Regions from separate parts of the Salibacterium sp. K-3 genome, predicted to be linked through region 2. Evidence: predicted binding sites of a transcription regulator. Region 2 holds the regulator's gene; the other holds the start of a gene.
What was found. Region 2 encodes Rex, which represses fermentation and respiration genes when NADH is low (regulators of the CRP and FNR family bind a similar motif). Its sites were predicted from a motif close to TTGTGAAATATTTCACAA; they were not measured.

Region 1 (11,646 bases), 510 kb from region 2:
GCCTCCGCCTCAGCAAATCCTATGATTTTGGAATCGACTTCGGATTCAGATTCTGCCTCGGACTCGGACTCCGCTTCAGATTCGGATTCTGCCTCAGCTTCCGACTCCGATTCACTTTCAGATTCCGCTTCTGCCTTTGACTCGGACTCTGCTTCAGATTCGGATTCTGCCTCAGCTTCCGACTCCGACTCACTTTCGGATTCCGCTTCTGCCTTTGACTCGGACTCTGCTTCAGATTCGGATTCTGCCTCAGCTTCCGACTCTGATTCACTTTCAGATTCCGCTTCTGCCTCGGATTCGGACTCCGCTTCAGATTCCGCCTCAGCTTCCGACTCCGATTCACTTTCAGATTCCGCTTCTGCCTCGGATTCGGACTCCGCTTCGGATTCCGCCTCAGCTTCCGACTCTGATTCACTTTCAGATTCCGCTTCTGCCTCAGACTCGGATTCAGATTCACTCTCTGCTTCAGCCTCTGCTTCGGCTTTAGCTATATTCTGAATAAGCAATTCCAATTCTGCTAATTTTTCCAATAAATCTTTTTTTCGTTTTTTTAAATGCTTCATATTTTTTTCATGCCGTGACATGAATTCAGACATACACGCTCTCCCTTTCTTACAATTTAATAAAAAAAACTACCGATTGGATTTGGATTCTTCTTCAGCAATCCTCTGTTCAATTTTTTTCAGCTTTTTACGCAAACTTTCCAGTTCCTTTTTCTTGCGTTCCAGCTTCCTGCTGTTCATTTAAAGCATCACTCCTTTCCAAGTGATACTTCATTATAATGAATACAGGTGTTTTTGTTGTGGGAGGTTACATCAAGCAATTCGTGGAATTATGGAGACGAATAGGAGAAAGAGGGAATCGTTATACTAAAAAGCATCAGAGGAGGTGATAAGCCATGGATGTGTTACGCGCCCAAGATATTGCCGCTTCTCCAGTCATGGCAGAGGTTACTTATGGCGGCACGTCTGTCTACATTCAGCATGTCGATGAAGACAGCCGTACCGCCCGTATTTATTCGCTTGAATATCCGGATGAAGAATTAACCGTCCCGCTCGATCAATTAGTGGAACACTAAGGGACAGGTTCAAAGAAAGGATCCTTCCATATGAAAATAATCATCTATGTAGTGGCTGCTGTGTTTTGTTTTTCCGTACCGGTATCAACCATGAAAGCCGCTGTCATATATACCGTAAACGAAAACGACAGCTTGTGGGAGATTTCCCGTAATTATGGGACATCCATGGAGCTCCTTCAGCGGATCAACGGCATCCGGGATCCTGACGTAGTCGTTCCAGGACAATCGTTACTGCTCCCCGGACAGGAATACATCGTCAGAGAAGGGGATTCCCTCTGGACCATCGCCAACCTGCATCAGACTTCCACAGACCGGTTGCAGCAGATCAACGGGCTGTCCTCTTCTGTCCTGCATCCCGGACAGACATTAACCATTCCAGAAAGCCGCCGCCAACGGATCCGCACAGGTGCTTTTTTCGAACCTTCCACTCCGGCGGAAAATGAACAGGCCTTGACCTTTTACCGCCGCTATTTAAGCTCGGTCGGTTTTTTTGAATACCGTCCGGACGAAAATGGTCAGTTAAGCCGCCTAAGCGGAGACGAGGCTGTGACCACCGCATGGAAAAAAGGAATGACACCATATGCCACCATCACAAATCTAACGGAAGAAGGTTTTGATGCCGCCCTTGCGCACACCCTTCTTTCCCATCCTGAAAAACGGCAGCATTTGATCGGTCAGATTGCCCATCTGGTGGATGAGAAACAGTATAAGGGTGTCATTATTGATTTTGAAAGCCTGGACGTTCAGGATCGTCGTTCCTACCAGACGTTTGTACGGGAATTGGGAAAGCGGATGGATGCGGTCGGGGGAAAAACAGGTCTTGCGCTGCCGCCCATGCAGGGAGCCCGGGAGCCGTCCCATCATGCTGCCTACGATTATGAAGGGCTGGGTACCCATGCTGACTTTGTTTTTTTAATGACCTATGACTGGAGCTGGCCCGGAGGTAAAGCAGGGCCGATTGCCCCGATAAACAAAGTAGATGAAACCATTCAATATGCTTCATCAGTTATTCCAGCGGATAAAATATATCTCGGATTTGCAATGTATGCCTACGACTGGCTCGTGTCGGGAGAAGATGGACAAAACACGGCCTATTCCCAGCAGGAGGCGTTAAATAAGGCATCCAAAAATTTCAGCACTATTACGTATCACGTGAACCGGGCCACACCGTCTTTCCGGTACCGGGACAATAACGGAGCCGTTCATGAAGTATGGTTTGAAGACGCCCGTTCGCTTCTCGCTAAATACCGTCTCGTCAAAAAGTACGATCTCAAAGGGCTCGGCGGCTGGAAAACCGGTCTCCGCTTTCCTCAGGCCGGCTATCTGCTCAAAGACGAATTCATGATCGAATAAACAGGTTGCCGATCAAAAAAAGGCCCCGCTGCAGCAGCGGAACCCTTTATTGAAGAAACAGTTGGACATGTGATCCGTTATATTTTCTATTTTGGCGTAAAAGGGGGAGCCGGCGGACATCCGGTACGTTATAATCCCCTTTTCGAGTAAATTCAGAAGAAATTTTATCGATTAACGGAACCAATGTCCGTCCCTCTAAATAGCTGTATTGCCGGCGTTTAGCGGAACAGATGTCCGCAAGCGGCGGCAGGCGGACCTTATTCCTGGGCGGATGCGTCAAATTTACGCTTGCCGAGCTCTTCTTCGAGCATGAAGAACGCATTGCTGTCGCTGTCAATGCGTTCCAGTTTCTGAATGAGATCGTCAAACAGCGACTCTTCTTCAATCTGTTCTTCAATAAACCAGTTCAAAAAGTTCATCGTCGCGTGTTCGCGCTCGTCAAGCGCCATATCAGCAAGCTTGTAAATCCGCTGGGTGACGTCTTTTTCCTGCTCCAGTCCTTTTTGAAACGTATCCAGGACGGAGAAAAATTCATTATTCGGGCTGTCAAAGCCGTGCACGTACGCACGCGCGCCCATGTCATTCAGAAAGTGATAGAATTTCATACCGTGAAAGCGTTCCTCTTCAGCCTGCACTAAAAAGAAATTCGCAAACCCGTCGAGGCTTTCCGCCGAGCAGTAAGCCGCTGCTGCCATATAGGCGTGGGCCGAATAAAACTCATAGTTCATCTGCTCAATTAATCCATCTTTCAGTTTCTCACTCATCATCGCGTATCCCGCCTTTCGATATGTTTCCACAATTTTCTCTTCTCTTTATTCATCATACCACGGCATTTCCTGCCTGTATAATCATATGGTACGTCTTGGATCAGTCCCGGGAGCGTTCTGCCTGCACTTCCATTTTGGCTTCTTCATGAATTTCTTTTTCCTCTTCTTCCCGGTAGTCCCAGAGAGTGTTATAGACCTCTACCAGGCTCTCTTCGGGGAGGCTGTCAATTAAAGCATGAATGTCGTCCCTTAGTGACATGTAAATGCTCCTTCCTGCTGCTGTCTTGAACTCCTGATTGTACTGTTACCTGCATCTTTCTACTCTAAACCAACAAGTACCATGTCACATGATTTTCATATTTCATGTGAAACATTTCACAACCGACATGTTATGATGTAAATGTGAAATCATTCACATGTTAAGAGGAGGGAGACGACATGAAACAAAGAGAACGCGTTGTTATTATAGGAGCCGGTGCCGTGGGGTGCAGCTACGCTTACTCCCTTCTGCATCAAGGCAACGCCGGAGAAATAGTGCTTATCGATGTGGATACGGATAAGGCGGATGGCGAAGCGATGGACCTTCGGCACGGCATGCCGTTTGCTCCTGCTCCCGTGACCATACGGACCGGAGATTATACGGACTGCCGCGACGCGTATCTGATAGTGATAACAGCCGGAGCTTCCCAGAAACCGGGCGAAACACGTCTCGATCTGGTCACCAAAAATGCGGGCATCTTCCGAACGATCGTTGGCGATGTCATGGCCCATGACTTTGACGGGATATTTCTTATCGCGACCAACCCCGTCGACATTTTAACGCAGGTGACGCGAGATGTTTCCGGGCTTCCGGCAGAAAGAGTGATAGGCTCCGGCACCGTCCTCGATTCCGTGCGGCTGCGGACGATGCTCGGGGAATATTTCAACATCGATGCCCGGAATATTCATGCCACTGTCATCGGCGAGCACGGAGATACGGCACTTCCGGTATGGAGCCGGGCCGCCGCGGGAATGAAAGACATCCAGACCATGGCCGAGGAAAAAGCGGAATCAGAAGATGAGCCGCTCGAGGCCATCTTTGAAAAAGTACGCACCGCGGCTTATGACATGATACAACGGAAAGGTTCCACCCACTTCGGCATCGGGATGGCGCTCGCCCGGATCACAAGCGCCATTCTTCGGGATGAGCAGGCCGTCCTGCCTGTATCCGCCTGCCTGAACGGGGAATACGGGGAAAAAGATCTTTATATCGGTGTTCCCGCCGTGATCGGACGAAGCGGCATCCGCGACATTGTCGAAATCAACCTGAATGACACCGAGCAGCAGCAGTTTGCCGACTCCGTCCTTACCCTTAAGGAAACCATGAACGCTCTGTCGTAAAGCTTCTTAAAAAATGCAGTGCCTGATACTCATGGTTACGTTTATAGGCTCGCTTCACTGCGCAAACGTAACCATGGATGCACCATAATTACGTTTGTTCTGCTTTTCAACGGCGTTTTGGCCGCATGAACCTTCCTATGTTACGTTTGCACCCATTTCCGATTACGAAAACGTAACATAAGCAAGCCTCCCAAACGTTCCCACAAAAAAATCCGGACGAGGACGTGCGCGCTGCTGGTCAGCGGACTTCCCATCCGGATATATGTTAGTTTCTTTATCAGTCGCTGGTCCGGCTGTGCTCCAGCTTCTTTTTCATTTCATATATGTCCTGTTCGTGGTGCCATCCTTTCATCGCAAGCAGGTCGACACCACTTTCCACTTTAGAGAGACGCTCCTTGATTTCGTCCTGGCCTTTATCCAGCTTATCTACTTTGACTTCCAGCTTGTCTACTTTGACATCCAACTTGTCAAACCGGTTTTCCATTCTTGTCATGCGGTCAACCAGTGATTTGACGCCGGCGGTGATTTCTTTCTGACCTTCCAGAAGAGCGTGCAGCAGCTGTGTCGTTTCTTCCGGCATAGCCATCGTTCCTTTCTTCGTGGTACAGCTATTATATCACAGAGCTGGTTTCCTCCCTACTATTTTTCACTCTCTGCCCTCCGGCATGCTTACCTGAATACCCTGTTCGATGCGGCGGCCGGCCAGGTACAGAAACGTCACACATGTGCCGGCGGTGAGAAAAAGAAACACGAGAATGCTGAGCGCCATCACGAGCGCGCCGTTTGCCAGTTTCAGCTGCAGAAGCGACGCGGCTACGGACGCACTGCCTCCTATGATACCACCGCCTGCAACCTGTTCAAACAGCCCGGCGCTTTCCGCGGGTACAACGACAAGCAGCACGGGGATCAGCGTCAGCAGCACGTACACATAGGACGAAACCATCATCAGGATGGATGGGGCTGTCTGCACGCGGTTCTGTGGATTAGCCGGATTATACTTTCCACCGACAGCGCCGATCCAGAGACCCATCGCACTAAGCGCCGGGCTGATGACAGCGTTTAGCAGAAGGCCGAAAAGGAAGAGATGGAAAGGCCAGTCGAGAAAAAGGCCTGCCGCGATCTGTATGAAAGATACAGGAAGATATGGCAGCAGCCAGCTCATCCACAGCTTTCCGCAAGCCGTCTGGATCCCTGTGACAGGGAGAACCTGCAGCATCCAGCTTGACACTCCTTCTCTGGCCACGAAGGACGCGGACAGACTTCCGTTAATAAAGGCAAAAACAGCAAGCGCCACCGCCTGCACGGCCGTCCAGGAAATTAGCGGATCGAGTTCCCGCAGGCCGGAAATTCCGGCACCGCTCGTTGAAGAACCAACGCCGAAGAAGATAAACAGAAACACAAACGGCATGAAAATGAGCCATTCTCGGACATCCCGCTTCATATAGCGCCATTCCTTCAACCCAATTTCGGTAACGGGACGCCGCACCTTGAATGTCCCGCCTTTCGCGCCGGCTGTCTTTTTCTTGTTTTTCCCTTCATTCAGTTGAATCCAGCCGCTCCGGAACCCTTTTTCCACAAGAGTGGAAGCAGCAAGAGACAACCCGGCGGCCGCGGCGGCGAGCAGCAGCATCGGCAGCAGAAACGATACGTTTCCTTCCATCGCATCGGTTAGAGCCGAGGCGCCCCAGCTCATCGGGAGCCAACCGGGGATCTCCGGAAGCATGCCTGCCTGAAAACCGCTCTCTGTTTCTCTGTCCATCATCAGATTAGGAAGCTGGATCATGGCGTAGACGAGCAGTCCGGACACCGCGCTCATGACTGTCATTAATTCATTGGCCCGTTTGGCCGGTATGATATGCACGAGCCCCATGTTGATAAAATACGCAAACGCCACACCGAGTGCTGGAATCGACAGCAGCACCACCAACAGGGCCGGGTAAAAATACCAATGCGCACCGACCTGGAAGCCGTAAAACAGACCCGGCAGAAAGGTAAATAGAAACAGGACGGCCGGAATGCCGATGAAACTCTGAATATATTTTACCCAGTAAATATGGCGCACCTTAATCGGAAGGGTGAACAAAAAGGCGAGATCCCCGGACGCATAAAGGTGTTTGAAAACCTGGGGAACGCCCATCAACAGAAGCAGTCCGAGCATCATCATGAATAAATAGGAAAAAATAAGATCAAGCCAGTTCAGCGCATATGTCTCCGGCAGCGATGTTACGATATTTAATGCAAGCAGCAGGAACCCTGCGAGTGCCAGCCCTGTAAACCCGTAGGCCAGGTTTGTACCGGTACGGTTCGTTTCGATTGTATGCTTCCATATCTTCCACTGCACCTGCAAAAGAATCCGGATCATGAGGATTCCGACCTCCCGCCGGAGAGCTCCCGGATTAATTCCTGCTGCTCCTCATCCCCGGTTAGCTCGAGGAAAATATCCTCCAGACTCGCGCTGCTTTCCCCTCGCAGTTCTTCCATCGTCCCAAGGGCCGCGATCCGGCCGTCGCGGATGATGCCGATCCGGTCACACATCTCTTGTGCGATCTCAAGAATATGCGTCGAGACGAACACGGTTGTTCCATCGTCACATAACTGCCGCAGCAGGTCTTTCAGCGTCTTGGCACTCTTTGGATCAAGCCCCACCGTCGGTTCATCGAGAAAAATAACATCCGGGTCGTGCAGCAAAGCGCCGGTGAGCGCCATCTTCTGCTTCATCCCGTGGGAATACCCTTCGATCAGTTCATCCACCCGCTGTTCAAGGGAAAACAGCTCAAACAGGCGTCCCGCTTTTCGCTCCGCTTCCCGTGCTGACAGCCCGAACACCGAGGCGATGAACCGTATGTACTCCCATCCGGTCAATTTCTCATACAATGCGGGCTGATCCGGAACATAGGCGATTTTCTTTTTGGCCTCGAGCGGCTGCTTCCATATGTCGACACCGTCGACCTCAATCGTGCCGCTGCTTGGTTCCAATAGTCCCGTCATCATTTTAATCGTCGTCGTTTTGCCGGCTCCGTTCGGTCCGAGAAAGCCGAACAGTTCCCCTTTTGGAATATCCAGTGTGATGTCCTCGGCAGCCGAAAACGAACCGAACTGTTTCGACACGTCTTCCAGTTTTAACGCTGATGATGTCACCTTACCACTCCTTTCTTCCTTTCTTCCTACGGATGCCTCGCAACCTCCGTTTCAGAAAGCATCAAAATCCGCCCGGTCAAAGCCGGGCGGAAGAGGGTTATCTCCTTATCTCCTGTTATTCAATGTGTACCGCGGCAGCTTTGGTTTCCAGTTCTTCCTGCAGTTTTTCCTTCACCGCATTTATATGCTCCGTGGACACCTCAAGTTTCTTTTCCGTATCTTTCAGCATTTTCAGCCAGTCCCTTATGTCATTAATGTCCCCGAACTGCCGCTGGTACTGTTTATACGCTTTTGCCTCTGAGGCGTAAACGGAACTGTAAATGCCGCTGACGTACGCGTATATATAGCGGAGCTTTTTGGATTCGATGCGGACGTCATGGAGTGCTTTCAGTGCAGCTTTGGATGCTGCACCTTTTTCGGCAGCAGCGGTCTGATATTGTTCCTTTTTCTCCTGAAACGCCCGTTCATGCGTCTGGAGTCGTTCTTCGAGCGTCATGGAGCGGACCAGGGCAGGGAGTTCCCTGCTGCAGAATGTCTCCCAGTGCTCCTGGAATTTCTGATTGATGATTTTCGGGAGGTTTTTCGCGAGCTTTTCCTGTTCTTTTTCCCGTTTCCTGTGAACCACTGCGGCCGCGTCGCGAAAGACAGCGGCCTCCTCGTCTATTGCTTCCTGTTCCGCCCGTTTCAAAAATGCGTCAATCAGCACATCCCGTTCCCGCACGCGCCCGAGCCGTTTGTGCGCATCGTCGAGTCTGTCCATCAGTTTATGATCCTCCGGGATGCCGAGAAAGGAAAGCAGCGTCTGGAGGCGGCGTCCTTTCACACGGGCCTGGTGGAGGTCTTCGATATCGGTGAACGAGACCGCTTTTTCACAGAACTCCACATACTCCTGAACGATCTCCTCGAGCACTGTCTGCCAGCGCTCTGTCCAAGCCGCGCCTGCGTTTTCCATACAGTCCCGGCATAGAAACAATCCTTTGACTTTCACGATCGAATCACGGGAGCCGCAGATGCTGCAGGAGGCGCCGGCGGCCTGAAGCCGGATGATGTCGTTCTCCACTTCGACTTCTATCTTGTCCCCCTGCTTCCAGTCAAACTCCTGCCGGAGCGCGGCCGGGATAAGGAGCCGCCCCTGATCGTCGAGGATTTTACAGTTTTCCTCGTTTTCGTTTGTTTTGGAAACAATCACAGCCAGGCGGTTGGTCTCATGATCCAATGTAAGCGGATGTTCCGTCAACGCCAGTTCTTCGCGGATATCTTTCGGGACGACCACCCGTCCCATCGCATCAACCTGTCTCGTCTGCGTCTTTCCTGCCATTTCACATTCCCCGCCTTTTCACCCTTTTTGTTCCTTATTCCCTTCTGTTTCGATTCCAAACCCCGTGACTCCTTCTTCTGCTTAGACAAATCATTTGGGCAGGTGCGGCATGATTGGTAAAATATAAATGATCTATTTTCTACAGAAAGAAGTGGAACATATATGAGTCATTTATTCGAAAACGTCCGCTATTCCGTCCTGGATCTTTCTCCGATCGTCGAAGGCGGATCACCGGCGGACTCCTACCGGAACACCGTCGATCTCGCCCGTTTCGCCGAAAACCGCGGGTATGAACGCTTCTGGCTCGCAGAACACCATAACATGCCGTTTATCGGAAGTTCTGCGACGTCCGTATTAATCGGCCATGTGGCGGGTGCCACGTCTTCGATCCGCGTCGGCTCCGGCGGCATCATGCTTCCAAACCATGCGCCGCTTGTGATCGCCGAACAGTTCGGCACACTGGATACCCTTTATCCGAACCGGATTGACCTCGGCCTCGGCCGCGCTCCCGGCACCGATCAGCCGACGATGCAGGCGCTGCGACGCAGCAGCAAGAGCGACGGCCATGATTTCCCGCAGATGCTCTCAGAACTCCGCCAGTACCTGGATTCCCATCTCGGCTCGGACAACCAGCGGATCCGTGCCGTACCGGGCCAGGGTTCGGATATCCCGATCTGGCTCCTCGGCTCGAGCGGCTTCAGCGCCCAGCTTGCCGGACAGCTCGGGCTGCCGTTTGCGTTTGCAAGCCATTTCTCCCCGGACAACACGATCCCGGCGATGAACCTGTACCGCGAATCGTTCCAGCCGTCGCACGTGCTGGATGAACCGTACGGCATGGTGTGCGCAAACGTCATCGCCGCCGATACCGATGAGGAAGCGGAATACTTGAGCTCGACGATGAAACAGCAGTTTCTCAATCTCGTCCGCGGCACGGAAATGAAAGTACAGCCGCCGGTGGCGGACATGGACCAGATCTGGACCGAGCATGAGAAATATTCGCTCCAGCGCCAGCTCGGCTCCTCCATCATCGGTGGTCCCGACACCGTGAAAACCGGTCTGCAGCGTTTTCTGAATGATACGAAGGCCGATGAAATCATGATCAACGCCCAGATTTACGATCATAACGCCCGTCTGCATTCCTATGACATCGCCGCCGACATTATGAACGGAAAGATGTAGTTGCAAAAGAAAGCTGCCGGCAATCGGCGGCTTCTTTTTTCATATGTAGCAGGCAGGCGGCTGGTTGGTTGGTTGACGGATAAGCCTGCTGTTTTGACGGATAAAAGGCTGAATTCGGCGTATAAAACGCTCTACTTGACGGATAACGCCGCATTGGGCGGATATTTCTTTCTTTTCGACGGATATTTGATGGGATTTGGCGGATAAACACTCATTCCGTTTCACCACCGGCATTCTGTGATGAAATGAGAAAAATATATGCAGTAAAAATTAAAGTTTTCACCCAAAAGAAGCGGTGCACAATCAACCCCCTTTGTAACTTCTCATCTCAGGATGTGGTTGACTACGACGCTCTTTCTACACCGTGACTCTCCTGCCGCGCTCTGCTTGGCTGCCTCGTCAGATAGCCCATTGCTGTAGAATGAGCGGTGTGCAATGCTATGGTTCCGGATGTCACCCGGCTGGTTTCTCAGATCGGATCTCGAAGAATGCCGGTCATCCGCACCATGTTGGCAAATTGACGTTGCTGCCTCACGGATCACGGCTGATCCCGATTCAGATCAGCTGCCCGCAGGGTTGAATCAGATCGCGGCTACCTGACGTGACACTTCTTGGTAATAAGGAAAAAGAGTCGGAACATATTCGTCCGACTCCTTTCTATTACCCTTGACTGTCTTTTAATAATTCCTTGTCTTAATAGGAAAATTCTTTTTTCAGTTCCTTTTCAATGTGACTGTGGAGAAGGTGAAGCTTTAATCCGTATACTTCTTCGGCCACTAACTTAGCAATCTTGACAGCACCTTTTTCTTGGAAATGGGTATTATCTTTTGATCCATCTGGATAGTTCGGGTGTTCTCCTGGTTCAAGCCACATGAATAAATCCTTGCTGTCTTCCGGACCGACCTCATTATACAATGCCATGCTTTTCTCCGTCATATCGATTACAGGGACATCTTCCTCTAATCCCAGTTCCTTCATTGCGCCTGGATACTTGCCATGGGAACGTTTTGCCTCACCATCAACTGTGAACCCTCTTCGTTCCACCGGTGTAAGCAGCACTGGAGTTGCTCCCTTCTCACGTGCTCCATCAATATACTCTTTCAAGTAACTTTTATATGTCGTATCTGGATCGGTATAACGGTCCGGGTCATCTGATTTAGAGTCATTGTGCCCGAATTGAATAAATAGATAGTCTCTCTTTTCAATCTCCGCAAGAATCTCATCTAAGCGGCCTTCATCTATAAAACTCTTCGAACTTCTGCCAGAGGCTGCTTCATTATGGACCTCGATTTTTTTATCAAACATACGATCAAGAACTTGTGCCCAACCCATACGCGGAGCGCGATCTTTTCCGTAGTAAGAAGCCGTAGAATCCCCTGCTACGTAAATCGATACGGTATTTTGGTTATGGTCCTTTCCTTTTTCGAAGGATG
Region 2 (11,646 bases):
GAGTCGATCATGTTGACCCATTCGCCGGTAAGGGCGTTGAATCCGTTGCCGACTGCTTCGCTCTTCATACGCTCGACCACAACGGAACCTTCGAGACCGGCGTTGTGAGCGATCTGACGAAGCGGTTCTTCGAGCGCGCGCAGCACGATGCTGACGCCTGTTGCTTCGTCGCCTTCTCTTTCGTCTTCAAGCTTCTTCACCGCTTCATGCACGTTCATGAGTGCGGTGCCGCCGCCGGATACGATGCCTTCTTCAACAGCCGCGCGTGTGGAGTTGAGGGCGTCTTCGATACGGAGCTTGCGTTCTTTCATTTCCGTTTCGGAAGCAGCGCCGACTTTCACAACTGCTACACCGCCTGCGAGCTTAGCAAGACGCTCCTGCAGCTTTTCACGGTCAAAGTCGGATGTAGTTTCTTCAATCTGCGCTTTCAGCTGGTTCACGCGGTTGGTGATGTCGGCCGGGCTGCCTTCGCCTTCCACGATGGTGGTGTCGTCTTTATTAATGACGATTTTGCCGGCTTTACCAAGCTGATCGATCGTTGCATTCTTCAGGTCAAGACCGATGTCTTCAGTAATAACTTCGCCGCCTGTCAGAAGCGCGATGTCTTCCAGCATTGCTTTACGGCGGTCACCGAATCCAGGTGCCTTCACAGCTACTGCGTTGAAGGTACCGCGCAGTTTGTTCACGACGAGTGTCGCAAGCGCTTCGCCTTCCACGTCTTCTGCGATGATCAGGATCGGCTTGTTCTGCTGCACAACCTGCTCCAGAAGCGGAAGTACTTCCTGAATGTTGGTGATCTTCTTGTCTGTGATAAGAACATACGGGTTATCCAGTTCCGCTGTCATCTTATCAGAATCAGTCACCATGTAAGGGGACGCATAGCCGCGGTCAAACTGCATACCTTCCACGACTTCGAGTTCTGTTTCGAGGCCGCGGGATTCTTCCACCGTGATAACACCGTCGTTGCCGACGCGCCCCATGGCTTCAGAAATAATTCCGCCTACTTCGTCGCTCGACGCGGATACAGAGGCAACCTGGGAAATCGCTTCGCTGCCTTCGATCGGCTTGGACACTTTACGCAGCTCTTCAATAGCTGTCTTTGTAGCTTCTTCAATGCCGCTGCGGATGCCCATAGGGTTCGCGCCGGATGTAACGTTTTTCAGGCCTTCCTTGATCATGGCCTGCGCGAGAACCGTTGCGGTTGTTGTACCATCGCCGGCCAGGTCGTTTGTCTTGCTGGCCACTTCGGATACAAGCTGGGCTCCCATGTTTTCGAAATTGTCTTCGAGTTCAATTTCTTTGGCAATCGTTACACCGTCGTTTGTGATAAGCGGGGATCCGAATTTCTTTTCCAGTACTACGTTGCGCCCTTTCGGCCCTAACGTAACTTTTACTGCATTCGCCAGTTCGTCCACTCCGTCCAGCATGGAACGGCGTGCGTCTTCACGGAATTTAATATCTTTTGCCATCGTTTCGACCTCCTGTAAATTAGAATATGTAGGGGCGTTCCCCTATTGATTAACCGATAACAGCAAGAACATCGCTTTCACGGAGAATGAGGTAATCGTTTCCTTCGTACGTCACTTCCGTTCCTGCGAATTTGGAGAAAATGACTGTGTTTCCTTCACTGACTTCCGGAGCGATACGTTCGCCGTTATCAGCAACGCGCCCGCTTCCTACAGCGACTACTTTGCCTTCCTGCGGCTTTTCCTGGGCGGAATCCGGAAGGACAATCCCACTCTTTGTCGTTTCTTCCTGTTCAATCTGCTCAATCACAATGCGGTCACCAAGAGGCTTTAACAAGGTAAACACCCTCCTTTGATATTTGCGCGGCACCCCGGCCTGTAAGGCAGAGAGCCGACATGATTCGTGTTTATTAGCACTCATTGATGTCGAGTGCTAATACCAATTCTTATGATAAGCATTCCGCTTCCATTTTGCAAGGGGGAAGCCGTAAATTTTTTCATCTTTTCTCCACAAAGGCTCCATATAAGACCTACCCGTTTCCTCAATATATTGAAACGCTTCATTTCATTATTTTTTCACAGCCGTTTCGTACCCCCTGCCCCGGCGCATTATGATACAATACGTACATATGCATAGTATTATTCACAGGACATAGAGGAGTGGAACACTTTGAATAAACGCTATTGGTGGATTCTGATCGTTTACATATTGATGCAGGTGTCCGGACTTGCCGGAGCGCCGCTTCTGATGGCGTTCGGACTGAATCTGCAGGAAAGTACCGTCTTATGGAGTCTTGTCAGCTTCGCTGCCGCCCTTATTGTGATGCTGTTTCTCGTTCTTCCGGAACGGAGAAGCGACCGGCATCCGCATCTGCGCAAAACCTCCAGAGGACATGCGGTAAAATGGGCGGTGCTCGGGATCTTTCTCGTATTTCTTGCCCAGTATATTGCCATTCTGATTGAAATGGCTATCGGTATTGAACCGGGATCGCAGAATACCCAGGATATTTTATCGATTGTTGAAATGTTCCCGGTGTTTGCGGTCATCGTAGCGGTCATCGGACCGATTCTCGAAGAGATTGTGTTCCGGAAAGTCCTGTTCGGCACCTTCTACAGGCACTTTAATTTTGTAATCTCCGCGCTGCTCAGCGCCCTTATTTTTTCCCTCGTCCATTTTGATTTTACGCACGTGCTGATTTACACCGCGGTTGGATTCGCCTTTTCCTACCTGTATGTAAAAACAGGACGGATCCTCGTTCCGATAGTGGCCCATGTGGCGATGAACAGCTATGCCATTCTCGTTCAGGTGATGTTCGGGGATCAGATTCAGGAAATGCAGAGAAAGCTCGAACAGGTGAGCATGATTCTGGGAGGAATCATGCTATGAGGCGAAATTCAAAAACGATGGGGCTTATGTACTTCGGCCTGGCAGGGCTGTTCATTTACTTTGCTATCGTCAATGTGAACAATGAATCCTGGAACATATGGACGTTTCTGTTTGCAGGCATCGCCGCAGTGGATGTCATGATCGGCGTCCGTTTTTTGCGTTCCTCTACAGGCAGTCATTCCAAAAGCTGAAAAAACAGGAGCCGGGATCATCCCCGTGCTCCTGTTTTATTTATCTCTGTCCGATATGTTGTTGTCCTCCTGTCCGGCCTGTTCCTGCTCCGCCTCGAGCGCTTTCCGGTAGGAAAAGCGTGAGACGACAATGCTTCCTTCGTAGAGAAGAAAGAGCGGCACCGTCACCATCAGGTGGGAAACAATGTCCGGCGGCGTGATGAATCCGGCCAGCACGAGCAGGACAAAGTAGGCATATTTCCGAATGTAACGGAGCCATGCCGGTGTGATCAGCCCGAGCCTCGTCAGAAACATAACGACTACCGGAAGCTGAAACAAAAAGCCGAATGGTATGGTCAACTGAAACAAAAAGCCGAAATATTCATTGGCCCCGTACTGCTCTGTCAAATCGAGGCGTTCCGACAGATTGCTTAAAAACCGGATGACATTAGGAAAAAGGACGAAATAAGCAAACGCAAGACCTCCCAGAAACAGGATAGTTGCCACTGGAATATAGGCAAGCGTTACTTTCTTTTCCTTATCCATAAGCCCCGGTGACACAAACGCCCACAACTGATACAAGAGCACAGGAAACACAAGAATCAGACCGATGAAAAACGCAAAATTCATGTAGAGTTTTATCGGATCGGTCAGATTAAATACGTTCATCGGAAAGTTTTCCGCTTCCGGAACATTCTGCAGATACGTAATCACAGCGGGAGCCATGATCAAACCGGCGATTAACCCGGCCAGTAAAAATACCGCTGAAATAATGATACGTTTCCGCAGCTCTCCGATGTGGTCATATAAAGTCATTTCATTCTGCGCCATGCCTGTCCCGTCCTACTCTTTACTTTTCAGAATCATCCGTTGCTTGCTGCCGGTTTTTCTTTTTATCGTCTTCTTCTACATCGTCGGCAAGCCCTTTGGTCGCGCTCTTGAATTCACGAAGCGTGTTCCCTGCGGCACGGCCGAGTTCCGGAAGTTTTTTCGGTCCGAAAATCAGCAGCGCAGCAAGAACGATCAAGCCGATACTCATAGGTCCCAGATTCATGTTCAAACACCCCCTGCATGTGCTATAAAGGATAATTTTTCAGAAAGTATACCAACGTCTGCAGTTCTACCGACAAATCAATATGATGCACCCGTATCGTCTCCGGTACCGTCAGCCGTTCCGGTGTGAAATTCAGAATACCGGTAATCCCGGCATCCACCAGCTTTTCTGCGGTATCCTGGGCGGCAGAGGCAGGGACCGTCAAAATTGCGATCGAGGCGCCCCGTTTCTTTTTCACATCCGGAAGATCATCCATGTGATGGATGTCCACGCCGCTGATCTCATGGCCGATGATTGCTTCATTCACATCAAAGGCGGAGATAATCTGGGTGTTGTCACTTTTGGAAAAATTGTATTTTAAAAGCGCGGTGCCAAGGTTTCCCACTCCGACGAGAAATACTTTTGTCACTTCATCCTGATCCAGCGTTTTGCGGAAAAAGGATAGCAGATACTGGACATTGTATCCGTACCCTTTTTTGCCGAGCGCTCCGAAATAGGAAAAATCGCGGCGGATCGTCGCGGAATCGACTTTCACCGCCTCGCTCAGTTCTGTCGATGACACGCGTTGTTTCCCCGATTTATGAAGGTTTTCCAGAAACCTGTAATAAAGCGGCAGCCGTTTGGCGGTTGCCTGCGGTATCTTCTGCTGGTCTATGTTCATGGCAGCCTCCAACTATTCCTTCCATGGTCTCCTGTCCAGTATAACATGACACGCCGTGCCTTCGTCATAAACAGCAGACCTGAACAGTCTGCACTTCTTCCCTATTGTACACTAATTCTTAAAAATATGTAACAGGATAGGCTGACTGATACGCCTGTTCATGATTTTGACATATCGTAAGTATTTCGCGTTTTCATAAAAATTACGATACACTTGCAAGGGAAGAGTTTTTAACAAAGGATGAACGATAATGATTGTGCTTCAATGTTCGAATATAACGAAATCCTACGGTGTCGAGACGATTCTGGACAATGTCAAACTGGAAATCAAGAAAAACGAGCGAGCCGCGCTTGTCGGCCGAAACGGGTCCGGCAAATCCACGCTTCTGAAAATCATAGCAGGGGAACTTCCGTACGATGCCGGAGAGGTGATCACGCCAAAGGGAGCCCGCATCGGTTATCTTGACCAGCATACCGGCCTGGTTTCGGAACGGACCATCTGGGACGAAATGCTGGCGGTATTCGACGAACTCCGGGAGATGGAGCAGCAGCTGCGCGTGCTCGAGGCCAGAATCGCCGACCCGGATATATATAATGACGAAGAAAAATACGAAAAAACACTGAAAGAATATGATAACCTTCAATATGAGTTTCACGAACGCGGGGGCTACCAGTACGAAGCAGACATCCGCGGCATCCTGGCAGGACTGAAATTTGACAGCTTCGATTACAGCACCCCGATTACTTCATTAAGCGGCGGACAGAAAACGAGACTCGCTCTCGGGAGACTCCTGCTGTCCAAACCGGACGTGCTCGTTCTCGACGAACCGACAAACCATCTCGATATCGACACGCTCGGCTGGCTGGAAAACTTTTTGTCCAATTATGAAGGTGCCGTGCTGATCGTCTCCCACGACCGCTACTTTCTCGACCATATCGTTTCCAAAGTCTATGAAATCTCGCGTGCGAAGGCCTCCCTCTATTACGGCAATTACAGCACCTACCTGGAGAAGAAGGCGGAGCGTTACGAACAGGAGCTCAGAGAATACGAAAAGCAGCAGAAAGAAATCGCCGAACTAGAAGATTTCATCGCCAAAAACATCGTCCGCGATGCCACCTCCAAACGGGCTCAGAGCCGCCGCAAGAAACTCGAGAAGATGGAGATCAAAGAGAAACCGCAGGGAGATGAAAAATCAGCGAGGTTTTCGTTTGATATCGACCGGCAGAGCGGCAATGAAGTACTGAATATTTACGACCTGAACGTGTTTTATGAACAGGACAACCCGGTGATCCGGGATTTGAACCTTTCTGTCAAAAAACAGGAAAGCATCGCCCTCATCGGTCCGAACGGCATCGGTAAAACAACACTGCTGAAAGCAATCGCCGGCCGGATTACCCCCGCTTCCGGAACTGTTCAGTACGGCAGCAAAGTGTCGGTCGGCTATTACGACCAGGAACAGTCGGACCTTGACAGCGGCAAAGACGTCCTGCATGAATTATGGGATGAGTATCCCCTCACCCCGGAAAAGGACATCCGCACCGTCCTCGGCAACTTCCTCTTTACCGGGGAAGATGTACTCAAGCCGGTTTCCAGCCTGAGCGGCGGGGAAAAGTCGAGACTCGCTCTCAGCAAATTAATGATGAAAAAAGCGAACCTGCTCATATTCGACGAGCCGACAAACCATCTCGACCTCGACAGTAAGGAAGTGCTGGAATCCGCACTGCTGGAATTCCCGGGAACCCTGTTGTTCGTTTCGCACGACCGCTATTTTCTAAACCGGATGGCGACCAAGATTGTAGAATTGACGGAAGACGGCCTCCAGGAATATCCCGGCGATTACGACTATTACCTGATGAAAAAAGACGAAGAACGCCAGCGCGCCGAGCTGCGCGCACAGGAACAGCCGGCACCGGCTTCCGGAGACAGCCGACCCGGTGAGGATAAAAAAGCCTACCTGGAGGAAAAGGAAGCGAAAAAGCAGGCGCGCAAACGGCAGCGGGACATTGAAGATACAGAACAGCAGATTGAAGCGCTCGAAACGAAAATCGAGCAGCTCGAAGAAGAAATGTTATCGCCTGAGGTGTACGAAGATCACGAGAAAGCGGCGGACATGCAGCAAAAAGTGAACGAAGCCAAAGAACAGCTCGAAACGTATATGGAAAAGTGGGAAGCGCTGCAGCTTGAAGAAGCTTGACGCTCCGGACTCCTGCTTCGCCTGAAGGTCGCTATGAGTTATTCATGGCGGCCTTTTCTATACCATTTGTCCCTTTTCGATTGCTGCTCCAGATGTAGCGTACACAGAGAAGATAGAACATCGAGGTGGATGCCGCTACGGCCCCGGAGTCATTGAGAAGCAGCAGAAAGATCGAACCGGCGGCACCGGCTTTTAGTACAAGACGCTGAGACGGGCGCATCTGTATTCTTTTTTCCGTCAGCAGATAAAGGGCTGCAATGGCATAACTCGTAAGGAGCAGCTGCGTCCAGTTGGAATGGAAAATGATTTTTATATTCATCTCAAGCTTCCGGCCCAACAGCGCCCGCAGTTCCTCCCATTCCCCATGAAACAGCTGCTGGAAGGCTGCTCCGATATGGGACGTACCGCCGGTAAACTGAAGCAGCCAGAGCAGCGCACATAAACCAATCACAGCACCCGTCCCTGCTGCCAGCATACGCTTCCAGCCTGCGGAGTGGATTTCAGACATCCAGAAACTGCCGAACATCAAGCCGGAAGCAACGGTCACTCCTGCATTTTTTCCAAGTGCCGAGCTGCCGCTCACCATCATAAAACCGAGCATAAGCGGAAGCACCGCTTTTTTTTTATGGCGCATCACCGGCTCCAGACATACAACCGCAGCCGCTGCAAAAAAACCACCGAGCTCATTGCCAAGACCCCCGTACCGGGCACCGATCAACGGGTCATAGCCAAGGTAGGAACGCTGCATCGCATCAGCCCCGTTCAGAAGATCCACCGTTAAGAGTGCTGTTACAAGGACGGAGATAACAACCGGGGCTTTTTCCCTGTTAATGAAAGAAGCAGCCGTACCGAGGATTAGAGCGGCAGCGGCAAGACAGCAGGCGTAGGCCGGCACTGTGAAAGTCGGACCGGGACGTCCGATCAAAGCCGGAATCAGTACAAAAGCAAGAGGCGAAACCATGCCTGTCAGAACGGCAGCATCCATCCAGCGGGACGGTCTGGACCGCTCCCATTTTCCATAAAGAAAGCCTGCGGTAAGCAGCACAACAAGCATGGATATATAGATGGAAAGCACCGCTGCCCGTGAATCATGAATCGCCTGCATCCCCTGGAGCTCCGATTTCATTTCCGCCAGATCCGCTCTTCTGTCAGAAATCAATGCTGATGCATAATCCCCACCGGAAAACACTTTGATAAACGCGGAAGCCGCATCGATACTGCTTCCCAGATACAAAAGCCCCGTCGACGTGGAACGAAAACGCTGGACCGGCGGTTTGCCGTCCTTGGTCCACATGACAAACGGAAGGACATCCCCTGTGGATGGATCCACTCCGAGCAGAAAAAGGGGGGAGTCTTTTTTCCTTAATTCGAGCAGAAGATGCTCCAGCGGCTCGAGCACGCGTCCGCCGGAACTTTCCAGTCCCTTTTGGTGTGCACGGTAAATATCGCCCCATTCGATCACCGACCAACTGGAGAAAGTCTGCTGCTGTACGTTATCGACCCAGTCGAGGGTTTTCTGTGGATTCATGCTCCATCCGCCGGGAGCGGATCTCTTTTTATCCACAACCGCATCACGGTTTCCGGCGGACATCCCTTCGGAATCAGCAGTCAAAAAAGGGGCGTAACTGCGCCGCTTTTCATATATGTCACTGTGACCGGCAAAACGGATCACGGTCCCGGCAGAACGAAGAGTATCCCCCAGCGTACCAGGAACCGCTCCATACCCGCTTTGCTCATTGGCTGCGCGAACCTCTCTAAACCCAGGCAGAATGTATGTACTTCTTTCTCCCTCCGCCTCTTTTTCCACCCAGTCTTCCAAAGAAAGGTGGGGCGTTTCGGCACGTCGGCCGGAACTCAGCGTCAACAGTTCATTCACCGGTGAAGAAGGACCCGCTGTCACACGATTCAAGGCGCCGGCAGCAGCCCCGCGCTGCAGCCTTCCCTCTTCGAGCAGCAGAAAAACATCATCCATCGACAATGCAGGGACAAGCACCAGTACAGCATGCGGCCCTTTCGCTTCAGACTGCTGCAGTGGCACGCACAACAAAGAGACGATCATCCCTGCTGCAACGATCCATGTGTATTTGCTGCCCATCTTATGTCTCAATGATCCACGACCTCCTTGCCCCTTTAGGAGTCATCCACATTATTCACAAGGTTATCAACATCTACACACTAATTTGCGTGGGGTCCACCCCTTTATTCACATAAAAAGGGGACTTATCCACATAAACACTGTTAACATATGATTTCCCTGATGTATTAGCTTTCCACCGGTTTATCCCCATTATCCACAGATAAACTTTTACACAATCCTTAAAAACTTGATCATTTATTCATAAAAAAAACTTGACCTTAATATAAGGCCAAGCCTGGTACGCCGTTCAGATCCCAACCAGCGGTAATTCCTTTTTTCCATTGGACGTGGGCAGCGGCACCAATCATTGCAGCGTTGTCGGTACAATACTTGAACGGGGGAATCGAAAGTTGGGCCCCGCTTTCTGCAAAGGTTTCTTCCATAGCCGCGCGCAGTCCGCGGTTGGCAGCCACACCGCCGGCAAGTACAACCTGACGGACCTGATACTCCTCTGCTGCCCGTTTTGTTTTTTCAACAAGGACTTCGAGGACGCTTGCCTGAAAGCTGGCGGCAACATCCGCTGTGGATAAATGCTCTCCCCGCTGTTCAGCATTGTGAAGGGTGTTGATAACCGATGACTTCAATCCGCTGAAACTGAAATCATAGGAGCCTTCTTCGAGCCAGGCAATGGGCATCGGAATGGAAACACGGCCTTGGGCTGCCAGTTTATCCACCTGCGGTCCGCCTGGATACCCAAGTCCAAGGGTCCGTGCCACTTTATCGTAGGCTTCCCCTGCAGCGTCATCCCTCGTACGACCGATTACCTCATACTCCCCTTCTGCGTGCAGCAGAACGAGTTCCGTGTGGCCTCCGGATACGACGAGGGCAAGCGCGGGATAGTTCCACTCCCGTTCAAGCCGCGCCGCCTGTATATGTCCGGCAATATGATGAACAGGAATAAGCGGGAGCTGATGGGCAAAGGCAGCCGCTTTTGCCGCATTCACACCAATCAGCAGCGCTCCGACCAGTCCCGGTCCTTCTGTAACGGCAATGCCGTCAAGGTCGGCGAAAGTAAGACCGGCTTCCGTCAGCGCTTCTTCCATGATAAGCGTGATATTTTCGGTATGATGGCGCGATGCAATCTCAGGCACGACCCCGCCGAAACGTTTATGGCTGTCAATCTGGGAGGCCACAACGTTCGAGAGCACCCGTCTTCCGCCCTGCACCACCGCTGCCGCCGTTTCGTCACAACTTGTTTCGATCGCAAGCAGTACTTCCGCTTCAGTTGAATTTGTAGTCATCAATATTCACCCACATTACCAATGCATCTTCGTGATTGTCGGTATAATAGTTTTTCCGAATCCCGCCGGGCTGAAACCCGAGCTTTTTATACAGAGACTGGGCAATCAGGTTGCTCACTCTGACTTCGAGCGTCATCGTTACAGCCCCGTAGGCATGCGCCATGTCGAGAATGTTTTTCATGAGCAGTTCACCGATACGGCAGCCCCGGTACGCAGAATGTACGGCTACATTCGTAATGTGGGCTTCATCAATAATGATCCACACTCCGCAATAGCCGATGATTTCATCGTTCCATTCCGCCACCAGGTAATGAGCAAACTGGTTATTCGTCAGTTCATTAAAAAAAGCGTATTTCGTCCACGGCATCTGAAACGCATCATGCTCCACCCGAAGAATCCCCTCCAGGTCCCGTTCTTCCATAAAACGGATACTCGGATACTTACTCATGTGCTCGCCCTTCTTCAGCGGCGTACCATTTCTTCTCTGCTTCCGCCATCTGCGCGTATTCCGGCACGACAGCATGAGCCGGCTGCGGTTCGATCCGTGCGGTCAGCCGGAGCAAATCCGCCGGACGGGGCCGATAGTCTGTATAGGAGCCGAACACAGCCTGATCCGGAAGGGCTTCCTGAATAGCTGCCTTATGCTGATCCAGGTCCCGGCTTAAAAATAATACCGGTTGCTGCGCTGCTTTCAGATTCTCGAGCCATTCCCCGAGATCCGTCACCCTGTCTTCCTGTTCTGCTTCCGGCATGCCGTCCCGGAACCGGTACAACCCGGTATAGACTCTCCCTCTCCGTGCATCTGAAAAGGGGCATATTAATCCCGGAAAGTAGGTACCGCCGGCTGCCAGCTGCATCAGGCTCGATATGCCGTAAACCGGGATACCAAGCGACCAGGCCATTGTTTTAGCCGTCGTCACGCCAATCCTGACCCCTGTATACGAACCGGGGCCTTTTGCCACAGCGATGGCATCCAGTTCACGTGGAGTCATCTCCACATCTTCCATCATCCTGTCAATGGCAGGCATTAAGCGTAGAGAATGGTTCTTTTTGAAATTCGTAATATATTCCGCCAGTACTCCTTCTTCGGAGGACAATGCCGTTCCCATCACATAACTCGATGTATCAATCGCCAGTATGTTCATCATTCTCAAGCTCCTTGCATCGTTCCATAAAGCTTTTTCCCTGGGGACTCAACCGGATCATCCGGTCGTCTCCCTCCAGCCGGTCCAACGTGACCTTCAGGTGGTCCGGCGGGAGTATATCTTCTATTCTGTCCGCCCATTCGATCACACAGACGCCGCTGCTCTCGATATATTCCTCGAGCCCCATCTCT

Region 1: ACW9JV_RS12925 (L-lactate dehydrogenase) is a predicted target of Rex. The motif match lies at 3,562-3,579, and genes of this name have one in related genera.

The regions. Positions count from the first base shown of each region.
Region 1 is NZ_JBSVZE010000002.1:155,315-166,960, forward strand. It holds gene ACW9JV_RS12900 (hypothetical protein) at 1-596, opposite strand, end outside; gene ACW9JV_RS12905 (H-type small acid-soluble spore protein) at 899-1,078, shown strand; gene ACW9JV_RS12910 (LysM peptidoglycan-binding domain-containing protein) at 1,109-2,431, shown strand; gene ACW9JV_RS12915 (ferritin) at 2,689-3,198, opposite strand; gene ACW9JV_RS12920 (hypothetical protein) at 3,299-3,457, opposite strand; gene ACW9JV_RS12925 (L-lactate dehydrogenase) at 3,637-4,578, shown strand; gene ACW9JV_RS12930 (hypothetical protein) at 4,856-5,164, opposite strand; gene ACW9JV_RS12935 (putative ABC transporter permease subunit) at 5,225-6,940, opposite strand; gene ACW9JV_RS12940 (ABC transporter ATP-binding protein) at 6,937-7,716, opposite strand; gene ACW9JV_RS12945 (CHAD domain-containing protein) at 7,832-9,034, opposite strand; gene ACW9JV_RS12950 (LLM class flavin-dependent oxidoreductase) at 9,197-10,213, shown strand; gene ACW9JV_RS12955 (rhamnogalacturonan acetylesterase) at 10,907-11,646, opposite strand, start outside.
Region 2 is NZ_JBSVZE010000002.1:669,810-681,455, forward strand. It holds gene groL (chaperonin GroEL) at 1-1,469, opposite strand, end outside; gene groES (co-chaperone GroES) at 1,519-1,803, opposite strand; gene ACW9JV_RS15470 (CPBP family glutamic-type intramembrane protease) at 2,137-2,853, shown strand; gene ACW9JV_RS15475 (YdiK family protein) at 2,850-3,044, shown strand; gene tatC (twin-arginine translocase subunit TatC) at 3,081-3,854, opposite strand; gene ACW9JV_RS15485 (twin-arginine translocase TatA/TatE family subunit) at 3,874-4,077, opposite strand; gene ACW9JV_RS15490 (redox-sensing transcriptional repressor Rex) at 4,100-4,738, opposite strand; gene ACW9JV_RS15495 (ABC-F family ATP-binding cassette domain-containing protein) at 4,989-6,932, shown strand; gene ACW9JV_RS15500 (hypothetical protein) at 6,964-9,039, opposite strand; gene tsaD (tRNA (adenosine(37)-N6)-threonylcarbamoyltransferase complex transferase subunit TsaD) at 9,288-10,310, opposite strand; gene rimI (ribosomal protein S18-alanine N-acetyltransferase) at 10,291-10,758, opposite strand; gene tsaB (tRNA (adenosine(37)-N6)-threonylcarbamoyltransferase complex dimerization subunit type 1 TsaB) at 10,751-11,455, opposite strand; gene tsaE (tRNA (adenosine(37)-N6)-threonylcarbamoyltransferase complex ATPase subunit type 1 TsaE) at 11,436-11,646, opposite strand, start outside.